DNA from 2 places in the Paenibacillus sp. BIHB 4019 genome. Region 2 is predicted to be linked to the other one. Evidence: predicted binding sites of a transcription regulator. Region 2 holds the regulator's gene; the other holds the start of a gene.
The links. The regulator LexA, encoded in region 2, represses DNA repair genes until DNA is damaged. The targets are predictions, from matches to a motif close to CGAACATATGTTCG.
Positions count from the first base shown of each region.

Region 1 (9,118 bases), 680 kb from region 2:
AGCTTCTACTTGCGGGCCTTTGTGAAAAATTATTGCGAAGCTGTAGGGCTTGATACCGAAGAGGTGCTGCGCCTGCACGAGAAGGAAGTACCGAATACCATTACAGAAACATTAACGGAGCCTGTTACCACAAGGCCTCCCAGACGGGTACAGTCTGTCGGTTCTGACCGTATTGGCAAGCTCGGCTTTAATGTGATGATGTGGTCATTTTTGATTTTGATTGTGGCAGTCGTATGGATTTTCGTCATTAATCAAAAAGACAAACCGTCTGATATGGTCGATCAAGGTACGAAAATTACCGATGAATCTGCACCGCCTACGCCAACGCCGGAAGCTGGAGCGTCAACGGGCGCTGTTGCACCTACGATTACACCATCTCCTACACCGACAATTCAGGAGGATGTGACGGTTACTTTTTCATCGAAAATCGGCAAGGTCGACCATTATGATGTAGGTCCAGGAACGGCCGTGCACAAGCTGGAAATCAAGGTTGCCGGCGGAAAGAGCTGGATGGAAGTCCGTGAAGGCGGCTCAAAAGGCAGTGCGCTGCTATCGGAAAATGCAAATGACGGCTCGACGCTGAGCTTTGAATTGACGCAGCCGTTATATATCAATGTGGGCCGCGCCGATTTAGTCACGATTTCAGTTGATGGCGTGCTTGTTCCCGATGGGGATCGTGCAGGCTCGAAAAAAATCCAGTTGAATCCTGCGGCATCGGCGAATGCAGGCAGCCCGGAAGCGACTGGTTCGGCTACGCCATAATACGGATAAAAGCTATTTTATAGGGGAGTGGAGTTACATGTCTTCAGAAAGTTCATTTGATATTGTGTCCAAGGTGGACATGCAGGAGTTAAACAATGCGATTCAGCAGGCGGAGCGTGAAATTGAGACACGCTTTGATTTTAAAGGCAGCAAAAGCAGCATTAAGCTGGAAAATGAAGAGCTGGTTCTCGTCTCTGACGATGAGTACAGATTGAATAGTGTAATTGATATTTTGCAATCGAAAATGATTAAACGCGGCGTGCCGATCAAAAATATGGATTACGGGAAAATTCAGTCAGCTTCAGCCAATACCGTTCGTCAGCATGTTAAGCTTAAGCAGGGCATTGATCAGGAGCATTCCAAAAAAATTAATATTTTGATTCGCGATTCGAAGCTTAAGGTGAAAAGCTTGATTCAAGGCGATCAAATTCGCGTAAGCGGCAAAAGCCGTGACGACTTGCAAGCTGTTATGAACTTGCTGCGCGGTGCTAACTTGCCGATCGAGCTGCAATTTACAAATTATCGTTAACCGCATGTGGCGGTATTGAAGTCCTCTTTTTTCGCTTTTGGCGAGAGAAGGGGGCTTTGTTAAACCTGTTTTTCTTCATTTTGACACCAGATTAAACAATGTATTATACTTGATAAGATAGTTTCGCGGAAGGGATCTGGGGAGACGCAGATGACAGAACAGGTGATTGCAATGATGGGCAATGGCAGGACGGATTTTGTTTTATTCGGGGAGGATGAGGTATGAATCTCGCCAATAAAATCACGCTGGTTAGAATTATTTTAGTGCCGATTATTATGGTTTTCCTACTCGTTAATATGAATGTGGGCTCAGTTGTATTTGATGACTATTCCATTACATATAACCAGATTATTGCGGCGATTATTTTTATTGTGGCAGCGAGTACGGATGGTTTGGACGGGTATATCGCCCGTAAGAACAAAATCGTAACTAACTTAGGCAAGCTTCTCGATCCTCTCGCTGACAAGTTGCTTGTTGCGGCGGTTCTGATCTCCCTCGTGGAGATGGATAAGCTGGCTGGCTGGATTGCCATCCTGATTATTAGCCGTGAATTCGCCGTTACGGGACTTCGTCAAATTGCGCTGCTTGAGGGCAGTGTTATGGCGGCCAGCAACTGGGGCAAATGGAAAACAGCTATACAAATTACGATGATTATCTCGCTTTTGCTTAACAATTTCCCATTTGCCTTCATCTCATTTCCATTTGATTTGATTGCAAGCTGGGTCGCAGTTGCGATTACGCTTTATTCCGGAATTGATTATTTTGTGAAAAATAAACATCTAATACCGGTTGAATAACGATGAAACGCGCTTTGCCGTTTTTTGAAGAGCATCTTTCCTGTTTCGGGAAGGATGCTTTTGCTTAAAATATAAGCATTTATAATGGGCTTATATTTTATCGCGAAATGGCGCTGCCATTACCTAAAGGAGGATGAATAGCATGAAAGCAGAAATTATTGCAGTAGGTACAGAATTGCTGCTCGGACAGATTGTAAATACAAATGCACAGTATTTGTCCCAAGAGCTGGCCGCGCTAGGCATTGATGTTTATTTTCAAACCGTAGTCGGGGATAACCCTGAGCGTATTCGCAAAGCGATCGTGACAGCGAGAGAACGCGCTGACCTGCTCGTGTTTACGGGCGGTTTGGGACCCACGCTTGATGATTTGACGAAGGATGTGCTGGCTGCTTATTTGAGCCGCGGTTTATCCTTGCACAAGCCTTCCATGGATAAAATCGAAGAGCTGTTCAGCTCAAGAGGCGTACATATGGTTGAAAGCAACCGCAGGCAGGCATTGTCTATCGATGGCAGCGTGCCGCTGCACAATGCGGCGGGACTTGCGGTAGGCAACGCTCTGACGGAGGATGGCACGCATTATATGCTGCTGCCGGGACCTCCGCGGGAAATGAAGCCGATGATCGACGGGCCAGGCAAGGAATGGCTGCGGACGCTGCTCGGGCATGAGCAGCCTCTTTATTCGCGGTTGCTGAAGTTTGCAGGCATTGGGGAATCCAACTTGGAGGCTAAACTGCTCGATCTAATCGAGGCTCAGGTTGACCCGACCATTGCTCCTTATGCGAAGGAAGGCGAGGTAGCTATTCGCGTTTCGACGAAGGCGGCCACGCAGGCAGAGGCCGACGGCAAGATTGATGCGACAGTGGAGCAGATTATTGAACGCATTGGAGAGCATCTATACGCCCAAGAGGACATTCCGCTGGAGGAGGCGGTCATAAGACTGCTTCGCGCTAGCAGACGCAAGCTAGCTAGTGCTGAGAGCTGCAGCGGCGGTCTGTTAGCTGAGTTGATTACGAGCGTGCCTGGGAGCAGTGGTGAATACACGGGCGGTGTTGTAACGTATACGAATGAAATGAAGCATGCGCTGCTTGGCATACCTCTTGCGCAGCTAGAGGGCGAAGGGGCTCCTGGCGCCATAAGCGAATCGACAGCTGCGCTAATGGCTGAGCGGGTGCAGCAGCTTGCAGACAGCGATTTCGGCGTGTCTATTACAGGTGTTGCTGGCCCTGCGGAGAGTGAAGGCAAGCCGGTAGGGCTTGTTTATATAGCTATTGCCGAGCGTGGCAAGGAGACGATGGTTTATCCATTGCAATTAAGCGGCAGCCGGACGATTATTCGCGTTCGCGCTGTAAAAACATTGCTGTACCGTTTGTGGCTTGCTATTCAAAACTAACTATATAAGAGTTCTTCGACCAAAATTTGGCGAAAGCTGTTGCTTTTTGCTGTAAACGGGCGTATACTGAACTCAACTTACGGAAGAACCGTGGCGAAGATAACTTTGCTGCGGTTTTTTTTGTTTAGTTACAGTTATTTAAAAGTTGCATGCCTTCCGTCGGCTTCACAAAAAAAACGAATGTATGTTCGAAAAAGTGCTTGGCAAAGGGTCGGAAAAAGGTTATCATTATATTATAAATAACGAAGGATGTGAGTTGATTGGCTGATCGTCGTGCTGCGTTAGATATGGCTATGCGTCAAATTGAGAAACAATTCGGCAAGGGCTCTATCATGAAACTAGGGGAATCAACACATATGCAAGTGGAGGTCGTGCCGAGCGGCTCGCTTGCTTTAGATATCGCACTTGGAATCGGGGGTTTCCCGAGAGGACGTATTATTGAAGTATATGGACCGGAATCATCTGGTAAAACGACCGTTGCGCTTCATGCGATTGCAGAAGTTCAACGTGCAGGTGGACAAGCTGCCTTTATCGATGCGGAGCATGCACTTGATCCGTTATATGCAAGCAAGCTGGGCGTTAATATCGATGAATTGCTGCTTTCCCAGCCAGATACAGGGGAGCAAGGGCTGGAAATCGCAGAAGCGCTCGTTCGTAGTGGCGCGGTTGACATTGTTGTTATCGACTCCGTTGCAGCACTTGTACCTAAGGCTGAGATCGAAGGCGATATGGGTGACTCGCACGTTGGTTTGCAGGCACGCCTAATGTCACAGGCACTTCGCAAGCTTTCCGGAGCCATCAGCAAATCGAAGACGATTACGATCTTTATTAACCAACTGCGTGAGAAAGTCGGCGTCATGTTCGGTAACCCTGAGACGACACCAGGTGGACGCGCTTTGAAATTTTATTCCAGCGTACGTCTTGATGTCCGCCGGATTGAGACATTGAAGCAAGGCAATGATATGATTGGTAACCGTACACGTATTAAAGTTGTCAAAAACAAAGTGGCTCCGCCGTTCAAGCAAGCCGAGGTTGACATTATGTACGGTGAGGGCATTTCCAAAGAGGGTACGCTCGTGGATTTGGGCGTGGAACTCGATATTGTACAAAAAAGCGGTGCATGGTTCTCTTACAATGGCGAGCGCCTCGGTCAAGGCCGGGAAAATGCTAAGCAGTTTTTGAAAGACCATGAAGATATTGCCGACGTCATTGATAAGCAAATTCGTGATGCCAGCAACTTGGTAGCGACTGCTACTCAAGCGACAGGGCTTGGTCAAGAAGAAGAGGACGAAGACGATTTTGATGAGTCTGAATTGGACTAATACGCTCAATTAGTAGCGAAATGGATAAAGAGTGATGATGACGCCGTTCCTTTCTAGGGACGGCGAACTTGTTTTATTTAGCATTTATAACTAGTTGCAAAACGTAACATGGAGGGCCTATGATTGAAATCAGAGCGGTTGAGAAAGACAGCAAGCATCGAAGCCGCTATCTTATATTCGCGGAAGGCGAAGAGCCGATTTTATCGGTTCATGAGGATCTGTTGATCCGCCATACACTGTTTAAAGGACAACTTCTTACAGAGGCGCAAATAGAGGAAATTGGCAGCGAGGACGAGCGCTATCGCGCTTATGCGATGGCTGTTTATTATTTGGGTTTTAAGCCGCGGACAAGCAAGCAAATAGAGCAGTATCTGAAACGGAAACTAATTGCTGAGGATCATATAAATTACACCATTGAGCGTTTAGAAAAGGAACATATTGTGGATGATGAACAGTATGCGATGCAATTTGCCGCTCAGCGAATGAAAAGCAGCCAGAAGGGCAGGCGTTACATTCAGCAGGAATTGCTGCAGCGGGGTGTGTCGAAAACAGCTGCGCTTGCCGCTACTTCGGCAATTGACAGTGAAATGGAGCTTGAAACAGCTATTGCTACCGCTTCCAAAAAATGGCGAACGATAAAAGGCGAGCCGTTTGAGCGCAGACGCAAGCTGGCAGCTTTTTTAATACGAAGGGGCTTTCCTGTAGACATTATTAAAGCCGCAGTAAAATCAGCGGAAGAGAATGCATAATCAATAAAGCAAAAAGATCACGTTGGGCTTTTGCTTGACAATTGATTTTACCAAAAGATAAAATGAATTTGTATTCCTTCCACATCAAATCTATTTTCCTTCCAAAAATTGATTTGAGAAGATTATTTTCGGCAAGTTGTTAGAAGATGAAAACGGTATGGAAACCGACTAAAATCAAATATCATTCCAAGCGTTTGCTTTTGTGAATGCAACGAGGAGGTGAACAAGAGGATGAATCCTATTTGGACGATCTTGATCAGTCTCGTTGTTGGCGTTATTTTCTTTGGAGTTGGTTATTTTATTCGAAAGTCGATTGCCGAAGCCAAAATTTCCAGTGCTGAGCAGGCTGCTATCCAAATCGTAGAAAATGCGAAAAAAGAAGCAGAAGCGCAGAAAAAGGAAACGGTGCTGGAAGCGAAAGATGAAGTCCACAAACTTCGTACCGAAGCTGAAAAAGACATTCGTGAACGTCGTAATGAGGTTCAGCGACAGGACAGACGTTTACTCCAGAAAGAGGAGTCGTTGGATAAAAAATTAGAAGCGCTGGAACGCAAAGAAGAATTAGTTGCCAACAAAGAGAAACGGATCGATGAAACCCAAGAACAGATTGATACCATCTATAAGCAGCAGCTTAGCGAGCTGGAGCGAATTTCCGGCTTGACGATGGAAGGTGCGAAATCGATTATTTTGTCTAATGTTGAACAGGAAGTACGACATGAGACAGCGCAGATGATCAAGGAAATCGAGCAGCAGGCTAAAGAAGAAGCAGATAAAAAAGCACGTGATATTATATCGCTCGCTATCCAACGTTGTGCGGCTGATCACGTAGCAGAAACGACTGTATCAGTCGTCTCCTTACCGAATGAGGAAATGAAAGGCCGCATTATCGGACGCGAAGGTCGTAATATCCGCGCTCTGGAAACATTGACCGGTATCGATCTTATTATCGACGATACACCGGAAGCGGTCATCCTGTCCGGCTTCGATCCTATCCGGCGTGAAATTGCCCGAACTTCACTTGAGAAGCTTGTCGCTGACGGACGTATCCATCCTGCTCGTATTGAAGAGATGGTTGAGAAATCACGCAAGGAAGTGGACGAGCGTATCCGTGAATACGGTGAGCAAGCTACTTTTGAGGTGGGTGTGCATGGCTTGCATCCTGACTTGATTAAGATTTTGGGAAGACTCAAGTATCGGACAAGCTACGGTCAGAACGTGCTCAAGCACTCCATGGAGGTTGCTTACTTGACTGGACTTATGGCTGCCGAGCTGGGCGAGGATATTACTCTCGCGAAGCGTGCAGGCTTGCTGCATGACATCGGTAAAGCACTTGACCATGAGGTTGAAGGCTCGCACGTTGAGATTGGCGTTGAATTAGCCAAGAAGTACAAAGAACATCCTGTTGTTATTAACAGTATCGCTTCCCACCATGGCGATTGTGAAGCCACGTCGGTTATCGCAATGCTGGTTGGTGCAGCTGACGCCTTGTCGGCAGCACGTCCAGGCGCACGCCGTGAGACGCTCGAAACGTACATCAAGCGTCTGGAGAAGCTGGAGAATATTTCGGAGTCATTCGATGGTGTTGAGAAATCGTATGCCATCCAGGCCGGCCGTGAAGTACGCGTTATGGTACAGCCTGAGAAGATTGACGATACAGAAGCATTCCGACTCGCTCGCGACATTACGAAGAAGATTGAAAGTGAGCTTGATTATCCAGGCCACATCAAAGTCACCGTTATTCGTGAGACACGGGCTGTGGAATACGCGAAGTAAACAGCATAGCAACGCGGAAAAGTGGCTGCCCTGCAGCCACTTTTCCTGTCTGAATAGGTAAAAGGAAGTGAGCAGCAATGAACGTATTATTTATTGGAGATATTGTTGGAAGTGTAGGGCGTGCAGCCGTTAAGCAGGTGCTTCCAGCGCTTAAATCGAAATACAACCCGCATATTATTATCGTAAACGGCGAAAATGCAGCGGCCGGCCGGGGCATTACAAAGAACATTGTCAATGAGCTGTTTGAATGTGGTGTTCATGGGATTACGATGGGCAATCATACTTGGGATAACAAAGATATTTTTGACTGGATAGATGATGAGCCCCGTATCGTAAGGCCTGCGAACTTTGCGGAAGGAACGCCAGGACAAGGCATGGCGATTATTAAAGCGAACGGCAAGCAGCTTGCCATTATAAATTTGCAGGGAAGAACGTTTTTGCCGCCGATTGATTGTCCGTTTCGCAAAGCGGATGAGCTAATCGAGGAGGCGCATGAAACGACGAAAAATATTTTGGTCGATTTTCATGCGGAAGCGACTTCGGAAAAAATTGCAATGGGCTGGCATTTGGCTGGTCATGCTTCTGTCGTTGTAGGGACACATACACATGTTCAGACGAATGACGATACGATTTTGCCAGGCGGCACAGCCTACTTGACGGATGTTGGCATGACGGGTCCGAAGGACGGTGTGCTGGGGATGGAGCGCAATGCGGTGCTGCATCGGTTTATGACCCAAATGCCTACACGTTTTGTCGTGGATGAAGGCAAATGGCATTTGCATGGCGTGTCGATCCAAATCGACGATGCGACAGGCGAAACGACCAAATTCCAAAAAATTAGACTTGTAGAAGAAGATTGGCTGCTCATGTAGCAGCTTTTTTTTGTTGAAAGTTTTGATAATTCAGAACAGTTCGTTAATTTCGGCAATAAAAGCAGGAATTTTTCTACCTCTCTCGAATACTATTGCTAGTAGTGGAATCCATCCATCATTCCCGAGGAGGTACATTTTTATGGATGTATTAAAAGTTTCAGCAAAGTCCAATCCAAATTCCGTTGCAGGTGCGCTGGCCGGAGTTTTACGTGAACGCGGCGCCGCTGAATTACAAGCTATCGGGGCGGGTGCACTAAATCAAGCAATTAAGGCAGTTGCGATTGCGCGAGGATTTGTTGCTCCCAGCGGGGTGGATTTAATTTGTATACCAGCATTTACAGACATCGTGATTGATGGCGAGGATCGGACAGCGATTAAGCTCATTGTTGAGCCTAGATAAGCGCTTAAACGAAGCCTTAAGTCGTTAGAGAAATGTAGAAAAATGTTCATATGTAACGCCTGCCTACAATCGCGTAAGCAGGTTTTTTGCTTTATAGTGACATATGTTGTTGTGGGATAAAACAAATAAATGTTATGATTGCCCTAGCATGTTGCAGGTTAAGGCACATGATCCTTGTTGCAAGGAAAGCAGATCAATAAGCGAAGGGAAGTAAAAGCAATGACACAAAAACTAGTACCTGTAGGGGTATCGGCACGCCATATTCATTTATCTCAAGAGCATGTCGCGATTTTATTTGGAGAAGGCTACGAGCTGACGGAGGCGAAAGCTCTCTCTCAGCCAGGACAATATGCAGCAAATGAAACGGTTGCCGTAATCGGACCGAAATCTTCTTTTCCTAAAGTAAGAATTCTTGGACCTGTCCGCAAGGCGACGCAGCTTGAAGTTTCCCGCACGGATGCTTTCTCGATTGGCGTAAACCCGCCTGTTCGCGAATCCGGTGATATTAGCGGTTCGGCTGGCAT
Region 1 is NZ_CP016808.1:6,150,882-6,159,999, reverse strand. Features, by position in the region: gene BBD42_RS26620 (helix-turn-helix domain-containing protein) at 1-762, shown strand, start outside; gene BBD42_RS26615 (YajQ family cyclic di-GMP-binding protein) at 800-1,291, shown strand; gene pgsA (CDP-diacylglycerol--glycerol-3-phosphate 3-phosphatidyltransferase) at 1,513-2,088, shown strand; gene BBD42_RS26605 (competence/damage-inducible protein A) at 2,231-3,478, shown strand; gene recA (recombinase RecA) at 3,739-4,800, shown strand; gene BBD42_RS26595 (RecX family transcriptional regulator) at 4,920-5,549, shown strand; gene rny (ribonuclease Y) at 5,781-7,322, shown strand; gene BBD42_RS26585 (TIGR00282 family metallophosphoesterase) at 7,400-8,194, shown strand; gene BBD42_RS26580 (stage V sporulation protein S) at 8,334-8,594, shown strand; gene BBD42_RS26575 (phosphate propanoyltransferase) at 8,814-9,118, shown strand, end outside.
Region 1: a site for LexA is predicted at 3,656-3,669, ahead of recA (recombinase RecA). Genes of this name have one in related genera too.

Region 2 (9,118 bases):
GCGGCACTTTAATCTTTTTGACGACTTGCGGTAAAAAATTATGAACGGCGTACGCTTCATCAATGTCCGTATCCTGCAAGTTGATGTCAATGACATGGGCTCCGCCTTTTACTTGCGCTCTGGCAATTTCCGAAGCTTCGTCAAATTTCTCTTCTTTAATCAGGCGCTTGAACTTCCGCGAGCCGGAAATGTTCGTGCGCTCTCCGATCATAATTGGGCGGTTTTCCGGCTCAATATAGACGGTGTCAATGCCGGAAACAGCTGCAGGATGCTCGCCATATTTGGTACGCGGCGGATACTTCGCCATCGTCTCGACCAGTGCGCGGATATGGTCCGGCGTCGTACCGCAGCAGCCGCCAGCAATGTTGAGCCAGCCCTGCTCGGCAAAAGCAGACATTTTTTTCGCTAGCGATTCCGGCGACTCATGATAATTACCGTTCTCATCCGGCAAGCCCGCGTTCGGATAACAGCTTACTGCCGAATTGGCAATTTCGCTAAGCGTACGAATATGGTCACGCATAAACTCAGGACCCGTCGCACAGTTTAGCCCCATGGATATTGGCTTCAAATGCTCCAGTGAAATATAAAACGATTCAATGCTTTGGCCCGCCAGCGTCGTTCCCATAGGCTCAATCGTTCCCGAAATCATAATCGGAAGCTCACGGCCCATCGTCACAAACGCATTGCGAATGCCGATGCTGCCCGCTTTTACATTAAGTGTATCCTGGGAGGTTTCCAGAAGCAGCGCATCTACATCTGCTTCCATGAGCGCAATGACCTGCTCGTAGTAGCTGTCGACAAGCTCTTCAAAAGTAACCCCGCCTGTTACAGAAAGCGTCTTCGTCGTCGGTCCAAGCGCTCCTGCCACATAACGCGGATGCTCCGGCGTCGAATATTTATCCGCCGCTTCACGAGCAATTTTCGCCGCTGCCAGGTTGATTTCGCGCGCCTTCTCCGGTATATCGTATTCAGCCAGCACGACGCTCGTTGCTCCGAACGTATTCGTTTCCAAAATGTCCGTGCCTGCCTCTAAATATTGTTCATGTATAGTACGGATGACATCAGGACGCGTCAACACGAGTATTTCATTACAGCCATCCATATCCTCACCGCCAAAATCATCCTCGGTAAGATCGGCTTGCTGAATCATCGTTCCCATTGCGCCGTCCAAAATCAATATCCGCTTTTGCATCATTTCTTGTATGGTTGGTTTCGACAATTATGTGCACCCTTCCTGTGAAAATCACTAAAGTTCAGTTTAACAGAATCGACGCAATGTGAAAAGCAATTGCAATCGACAATCGCTTGTTTTTGCATTATAATCATTATATATTTAATATAACATTTAATTTCAATAGGAAAAGAGGGAATTGTGATGGCTGAGATTAGAATTCGCAATACTGAGGAAAGAATATCTGGCGAGCAGAACGTTCGCGCGTTTTTAGAAAGCCAAGAAGTGCTTTATGAACACTGGGATGCTAGCAAGTTGCCAGGCCATCTGCAAGATAAATTTGTATTATCCGATGAAGAGAAAGCGGAAATTCTCGCTACTTACGATGTTGAAATTCGCGAGCTTGCCGAACGTCGCGGTTACAAAACATGGGATATCGTTGCCCTTTCAGATGCTACCCCAGGTCTTGATGATATTCTAAAACGTTTTGAGCAAGTGCATACGCACACGGAAGATGAAGTGCGGGCGATTACAGCCGGACGCGGCATCTTTATTATTAAAGGCAGCGAAGAAGTCGGTTATTTCGACGTTGAGCTGGAAGCGGGAGACGTTATTTCGGTTCCAGAAACAATTCCTCACTTCTTCACGTTGATGGACAACCGTCAAATCGTTGCTGTTCGCCTGTTTATTGAAACTGAAGGCTGGATTGCCCACCCGTTCGAAGACCCTGCTTTCACTAAAGCTTGATCGTTCCTTCATTGATTTGCGTCATTATACAGAGAAGCCCCTTGAGCCATTTCCAATGGACCAAGGGGCTTCTTCTTATGCTTTTGCAGCAGTAATGGCGCGAGTATACGCGCGACTATCCCAGCAGCGGCAGCAATTCCTCTAAATGCTTAATTTCATATGTAGGCACAATTTCATCCGACCGAACAGCGCCATGGCGATTAATCCATACCGAATCCATACCAATGGTATTTGCACCTAAAATATCCGTTGTCAGTTTGTCCCCAACCATTATGCCCTGCTCCGGTTCAATACCAAGGCGTTCCAGCGCATGGCGGAAAATCGAAGCGGCCGGCTTGCCTTCTCCGAAAGCGCCAGAAATAATGATGTGGTCAAAATAAGGCGCAAGCTGTGGAACGCCTGTAAGCTTCTCCTGCTGCAAATCCGGTGAGCCGTTCGTTAGCAGCAGCAGCTTATACTTGCCTTTTAGCGCATCTAGCAATCGAAACGTTTCATCATATACAATCGGGCGCGCTCTGCGCTCTGCTGGAAACTGCTCGGCCAGTCTGGCGCCAAGCTCTTGATTGTCTACTCCCAGCGCTTTTAGCCCTTTCGTCCATGCTTCACGACGATAAGCGGGTGCAAGCTGCTCCAGCTTTCTGAACTCCTCCTGCTCTCCCTCACGGAAGTTAGCCCATAGGCCTTCGAAAGGATTTATTCCGATCATTTTCGTGAAAGGGAATGTTTCATACGATTCATATAAGCTGCGAGCTTCCTTGCGAACAGCTTCCTCCAGCTCTACCGCATCTACGCCCGCTGCTTCCGCACCTGCTTGACAGGTCGCATCAAATGCTTCTTTTACACTACGGTCATCCCATAGCAGTGTGTCATCCAAATCAAATAATACCGCTAGCTTTGCCATTGTTCACTGACGCTCCTGGTCGTTTTATTTTTGTTCGTATGTTATGCCGTTTTCTTTGGCAAATTGCTCTAACCTTGCGCTGATTTCATCCGTTGGATAACGATGAAATACTCGCGAAAAAGCCCATGTCGATCCTTTTTGCGGTTCAATCGACACATAGCCAGGCTGTACGCGAATCGTCTTGATCGCTTCTGCACCTAGACGCTTGTCGCCAGTCATCTTGCGCGTTTGAACATAGTTTTTACCGATTGTAATATACGGGCGCCGCAGGAAAAATACAATTGCCAGAAATACATAGCAGCCAATTGTCACACCTAGCAAGGTATCGAATTTAAATTGCGGGTCCATTTGGGCAAGTATAACGTACATGGCAATAAACAGCAGGAGCAAAATCGGCGCAATATAGCTGCGGCCAACAAAACGATCGGATTGGGGTCCAGCTGGCTTAAAGCTTGGGCCGCCTTGTTTTTTGCGATTTTTGTTAATTTGATTCGTGTTTCGGCGCACCTTGCGCTCCCATGTACGTGACAAAGTCGTTCCTCCTTATTATGCTGCAACACAAAATCACGCTTAATAAATCAAGTCTGACAAGTGATGCAGGCTGACACCGTATATCTCCAGGTTTCATCGTAATTCGTTAAAACGGGCGTTTGAATTTTGCAATAAAACGATTCGGATAGTCTTCGGCAAGCGCGCTGACCTCGTCCAGACGATTCCATATCTCTTCAGGCATCGTCCAGCCGACAGCTCCCATATTATCCTCATATTGCGCAAGCGTGCTAGCTCCAAAGATTGGGGATGTGATTCCTTCCCTTTGCAGCAGCCAATTCAGTGAAACTTGAGCAGGTGTTTTATCAAGCTCCTTGGCAGCTGCTATTACAGCATCCAAAACAGCAAAGTTCTGCTCATTTGCCCGGTTTGCCCAAGCACTTTCGCCTACTTTGCTTGTCAATCTGCCCTCTGTCGGCTCTGTGCGATCATACCTGCCTGTCAGAAAACCGCCGCCAAGCGGAGCCCATGGAATAACACCAACGTTTTCTTCTAAGCAAAGCGACATCATTTCACGATCCATCTGGCGGCTGACGAGACTATATTGAGGCTGCAGCGAAACAAAGCGCACATACCGATTAGCATCGCTCCAAGCCAAAGATTTCATAAGCTGCCATGCAAAAAAGTTAGAACAGCCGATATAACGCACCTTGCCTGATGTGACAAGATCATCGAGCGTCCGCAGCGTCTCTTCAATCGGCGTAGCATGATCCCATAAATGAACCTGATACAAGTCAATGTAATCGGTTTGCAGTCGCTTGAGGCTCGCTTCCACGCCGTCCATAATATGCTTGCGGGACAGCCCTACTCCATTAATATCAGAAGATGTTGTCATCCTAACTTTCGTAGCAACGACCATCTCAGAACGACGGCCTTGAATCGCTTTTCCGACGATCTCTTCAGAGCGTCCGCTTACATAAACGTTCGCTGTATCGAGAAAATTGCCGCCGCACTCCACAAAACGATTGATCATCTCAAGCGAATCCTGCTCATTCGTTGTATTGCCAAATGTCATCGTTCCAAGACAAAGTTCAGAAACAGCTAGTCCACTACGTCCAAGCAGTTGGTATTTCATAAAATGATGACCGCCTCTCCCATTAAAATAATTAATGCTGTGGCTTCTCGTCTCCCGCTTCGCTCTCTTCATCTTCTACGAATTTAATCGTATCAAGCTGTTGGCGAAAATTGCTTTTAAACTGCTCCATATATTTACTGCGCAGTTCAGCCCGTTCCGTCAGTTCCTCGGGCGTCAAACCGACTGTTTTATTTTTACGGGATAATTCATTAATTCTGGCAATAAGCTCTTCCATTGATTGCTCACCTCACTTGCTGTACTTTTCCCAAACTCTTTCTACTTTGACATTACCAATACGCAGTTGTCAAGAAAACGGGGCTATAATTAAATACAGAATAGATCGTACAACGATAATGCTATCATTGTTCCGATCTATTCTGTATTTAGGTCGAGTATTCACGCTTCAAAAGTTCCGAAGGACAGCTACATGATTTCCGTCATGCAAACAGCTTGCGTATATTATAGAGGCATGCTTCTTAATGAAGCTACGGAGAAGGAATGACCAGCTTCTGCCCAGGCCATATATCTGGCGACGACAGCTGGTTGCGTTCCCGAATTTGATAAACGGACCAGCGTATATCATCCGAACTGTCCGAGTATTTACGTGCAAGCTCCCATAATGTATCGCCTTGCGCAACCACTACTGTCTGCTCTCCAGCAGCCGCTGGCGCAACATGATTCACTGAAGCTTCTGTGCGCACCAATAAAAAACCAGAAAACAATACAATAAACAGAGCCAGACACACCGCCAACTTCAAAGCATAGCTGCTAAATCCAGCCATGCTGATTTGCCATTTCATCTTTGCCGCCTTAACAGGCGCTTTCTCTGAGAAAATAGATTGATAGGATTCTGGATAAATGATCATTGCCCTCACTCCCAAACGTTTGTTCTGTTTCGATATTAACACGAACATTTGTTTGCGGTCAACAGACAATGCGAACTTTTGTTTTTAGGAACTTATGTTTGTACGAACGGCGGTTCCATGTTATAATTTGAGAAATAAATACTCATATTGCACTTCGAATGAAGTGCATGGATCAAAGTTTCAATCAAAATTCATGTCGCACTCATCATGGAGTGCGTGAACTGGAGTGATCGTGTTGTCCAAAGCTTCCAATCGCCAGCAGTCGATCCTGGAATTTATAAAGAACGAAGTTCGCGAGAAGGGTTATCCGCCTTCCGTACGTGAAATTGGAGAAGCAGTTGGACTTGCTTCAAGCTCGACTGTACACGGTCATCTGGACCGTCTGGAGAAGAAAGGGCTTATCCGCCGCGATCCGACTAAACCTCGCGCTATCGAGATTTTGGATCAGGAAGATGTCGACGGAATTATCCGTCCTGCTGTTACCCATGTACCAATCGTAGGTAAAGTTACTGCAGGTGTGCCGATTACCGCTACTGAGAATATTGAAGAATATTTCCCCATCTCTTCCCATTACGTAGGAGATGATGATGTATTCATCCTTAATGTCATTGGCGAGAGCATGATTGAAGCCGGCATACATAACGGCGACTATGTTATTGTACGCCAGCAGCAGACCGCTACTAACGGTGATATTGTGGTCGCCATGACTGAGAACGATGAAGCAACAGTCAAAACCTTTTACCGCGAGAAGGATCATATCCGTCTCCAACCGGAAAATGTAACCATGGAACCTATCCGCCTGAAGAACGTTACGATTTTAGGCAAAGTCATCGGCTTGTTCCGTGATTTTCATTAATCGTTGAAATTTCATACCCTTCATACAAGAATAAAGCTGCATCCTTTCCCGCACTAGAAACGGGTTGGATGCAGCTTTTTAATTTAGGCAGAGGATTTTTTCCAGCTCTCGGTCTCCCTCCTCAAACTGCCTCGGTATGTCGACATTTAGGAAAGCTTGAACAACCCAAAAACTCCCCACGCGCACTTTTACGACGGACTAATAGCTGGCCACATTTTGCACATGCTACTTCATTTTTTATTTGCTTCATAATTATTTTCTCTGTATTGTTTTGTTCTGTGTTGGTATGTGGTGTTGGAATTGATCTATCAGCATTGATCTTCAAAATCATTTCAATGAGCTCTGCTCGATCTATAAGCCGAACGGCATTTGATTTTGTTAATGTGACTGCAGCTTCTGTATATCCACTGTTGGAAATGACCCATGCCTCACTTGCCGAATAATGTGCGATAGAAGCCTGTGCTTCTTGAACAGCCTTAATCCCGACATTATTACTATAACGTTTAGCTTGAACGACCACCCTTTGTGCGCCTTTTGCTATAACAAGATCTGCCCCGAAATCTCCTGCTGCCTTCGTCACCGTTACCTTGTAGCCATGAGCCTCTAAAAGATGTCCAAGATACTTCTCGAACTGTCGGCCCTCCATCTTATCAATTTCTGCAATACCGGAACGCTTAAGGCGTTCATTGCGTTTGCGAGCAATTGATATCGCTACAATTGCATACAACAACATAACCGCACCAAATGCCACACCCGCAAAAATAAAAGAATTTGTAAGCTTGTACGCCCCAAAACCTGCACCCAACATAAGAAGCAGCACAAATGCTTGTACCGGGTCCAACTCCTCTTTCTTCCTTCTACGTTTTGCCATATTTAGATCCCCTTTGCTCAATATAATATACCTTATATCGGAAAATATAATAGGAATTTATACCTAATAATAAAAAATATAAAAACCTCCAGTCTACTCACTTTACTTTTTCTTACTGAATATAAAAGGACCGACACAAATCATTACTGATTACTACATCAGTAATGTCCATGTCAGCCCTTATCTGATTTTTCCATTGGTTATCTTACAATATTATTGTTAACTCATTCATTCGATGTCAGGGAAGCTGATCGAAATCAGCGAGGAATTGCACAATCAATCCGAATTCAACAGTATAAGCCAAGTAAAAATAGTTACACTTCTCTCTACTGTGAGACGAAAATCAATGCAGCTTTAACTCCTCGCTGTCTTTAACTCGATCATTCCTGCTTTAATATCTGTCTGTCTCTATAATGATATTGTTTCCCTCTGTTTTACATTTTTATTGTATCACAGGAGATATCGTCACAATGTCGGAAATTGTCGAATAGACATTTAATTTCCATCCTAGGACGGAAATTTCTTGACGAAGTCCATATTACCTTGTATAATTTTTAATCTGAAAAAATGACTGATTCCTAACCTATAGGAATCAGTCATTTTTTATTAAATGTTCCACCAAATGAAGTTTCCGACCAATTACATTTGCAGTGACTCCACCTTCAAAAAAAGCGGTGTTTCCAAATCTCTCGACCTTTACATAATTAATGTGGTCGATGTTGACAAGAATGTTGCTATCTAATGACTTAAAACCTAAAGGTATAAATATTTGTTTGCAAGCATCAAGCGTTAGAATTACTGTAAAGATTCCTTTTACTGTGTAAAAACGCGGTACGACATAGTTTTTCTTAGGTTTGAAGACATCAATCAGCATGACCTCAGACAAAATGAAAGTATCAAATTGCTCCCCATTTATTACGTCCCCGTATACCCGCTGTCCCAAAATCTCTGTTGTCATATCCATAAGACTCACGCTACTTCAATTCCTTCGGTACCGGTTGGCTTCCGAGGAAAATTTTTTGTTTTTTTCCTTCTGCAGATTTCTCCGCTTCTTTAGATAGGATTTTCGAGAATTTACGCGCTAATTTCTGTTTCATTCCCTTTTACACCCCCAATCTGTTGAATAATAACAAAAAACATCTGCGCCAAAAATGCAAGCGCGATTACATCTGATTTAAAATATATATTTGATAATACGAGGAGTAAAGAAACACCGCCCCCCCTTCGAAAAATAAGTAATAGAATTGCGCTTAACATCGTTAAGGCTATCACTGCTGCATCATTCAAAACAATATGTGGGATTGTTGAAAGTAGAGCAGCAGAAACGATAAAACATTTGGTTAATGACGAAAAATGAAAACCGCCTGTATAACGCCTCAAGATGCAAAAGGCAAGCATACCCATTACGGTCCCGAGAAAAGCACCAGTAATCCACCCAATGCCTAAAGATAGTGCTATTATCGCCGTTGGATTTAACCAATACCCCAATTGGTAGGCCATTACATTGACAGATACATTGCCCTGCGGATCAGCCTTTTTAATAGATATTGCTATTTGTCTGGAAATGTATTCAATCATCTTCCCTATCCCTCCTGCTCGATAGATAATAAAGTATTATTAAGGCCAGCAAAACTAACGGATAAATAAACATGACTACATTGAAATGAATGGTTATGTACAAAGCAGCTATAATAGTGACGGCAATCGCTAAGGTAGAAATGATAATCAACCTATTCGTTCCGATGAAAAATTTCTCTCTGATGTCAAAATCGTGCGGCGGAATTACGATGAATGCGAAGCCAAGGTTAAAGACTTTGAAAATAGCACCTATCATCACTGCAGCAGAATCGGTTAATATTTGTATGATTTCGATTCCCGACCCGCCTGATGTGGCCGCAACGGATTCATTAACGCCGAAGAGCGTAGCGACATAGTAAACAGGTAGCTGCAAAGCGACAAATACACCAAACCCTGTCGCAACCATTATCCATGAATAAAAGACTTTCACCTTCAAAAGGAACCTATTAAATAGGAGAAAAATCATAATTTGCACCAACATGTCCAGAACAGGAGATAAATCAA
Region 2 is NZ_CP016808.1:5,469,782-5,478,899, reverse strand. Features, by position in the region: gene metH (methionine synthase) at 1-1,195, opposite strand, end outside; gene BBD42_RS23925 (1,2-dihydroxy-3-keto-5-methylthiopentene dioxygenase) at 1,376-1,918, shown strand; gene BBD42_RS23920 (HAD family hydrolase) at 2,034-2,819, opposite strand; gene BBD42_RS23915 (hypothetical protein) at 2,844-3,350, opposite strand; gene BBD42_RS23910 (aldo/keto reductase) at 3,457-4,443, opposite strand; gene BBD42_RS23905 (DUF896 domain-containing protein) at 4,475-4,678, opposite strand; gene BBD42_RS23900 (LysM peptidoglycan-binding domain-containing protein) at 4,929-5,309, opposite strand; gene lexA (transcriptional repressor LexA) at 5,545-6,165, shown strand; gene BBD42_RS23890 (restriction endonuclease) at 6,287-7,036, opposite strand; gene BBD42_RS23885 (dipeptidyl aminopeptidase) at 7,629-7,994, opposite strand; gene BBD42_RS23880 (accessory gene regulator B family protein) at 8,111-8,614, opposite strand; gene BBD42_RS23875 (hypothetical protein) at 8,607-9,044, opposite strand.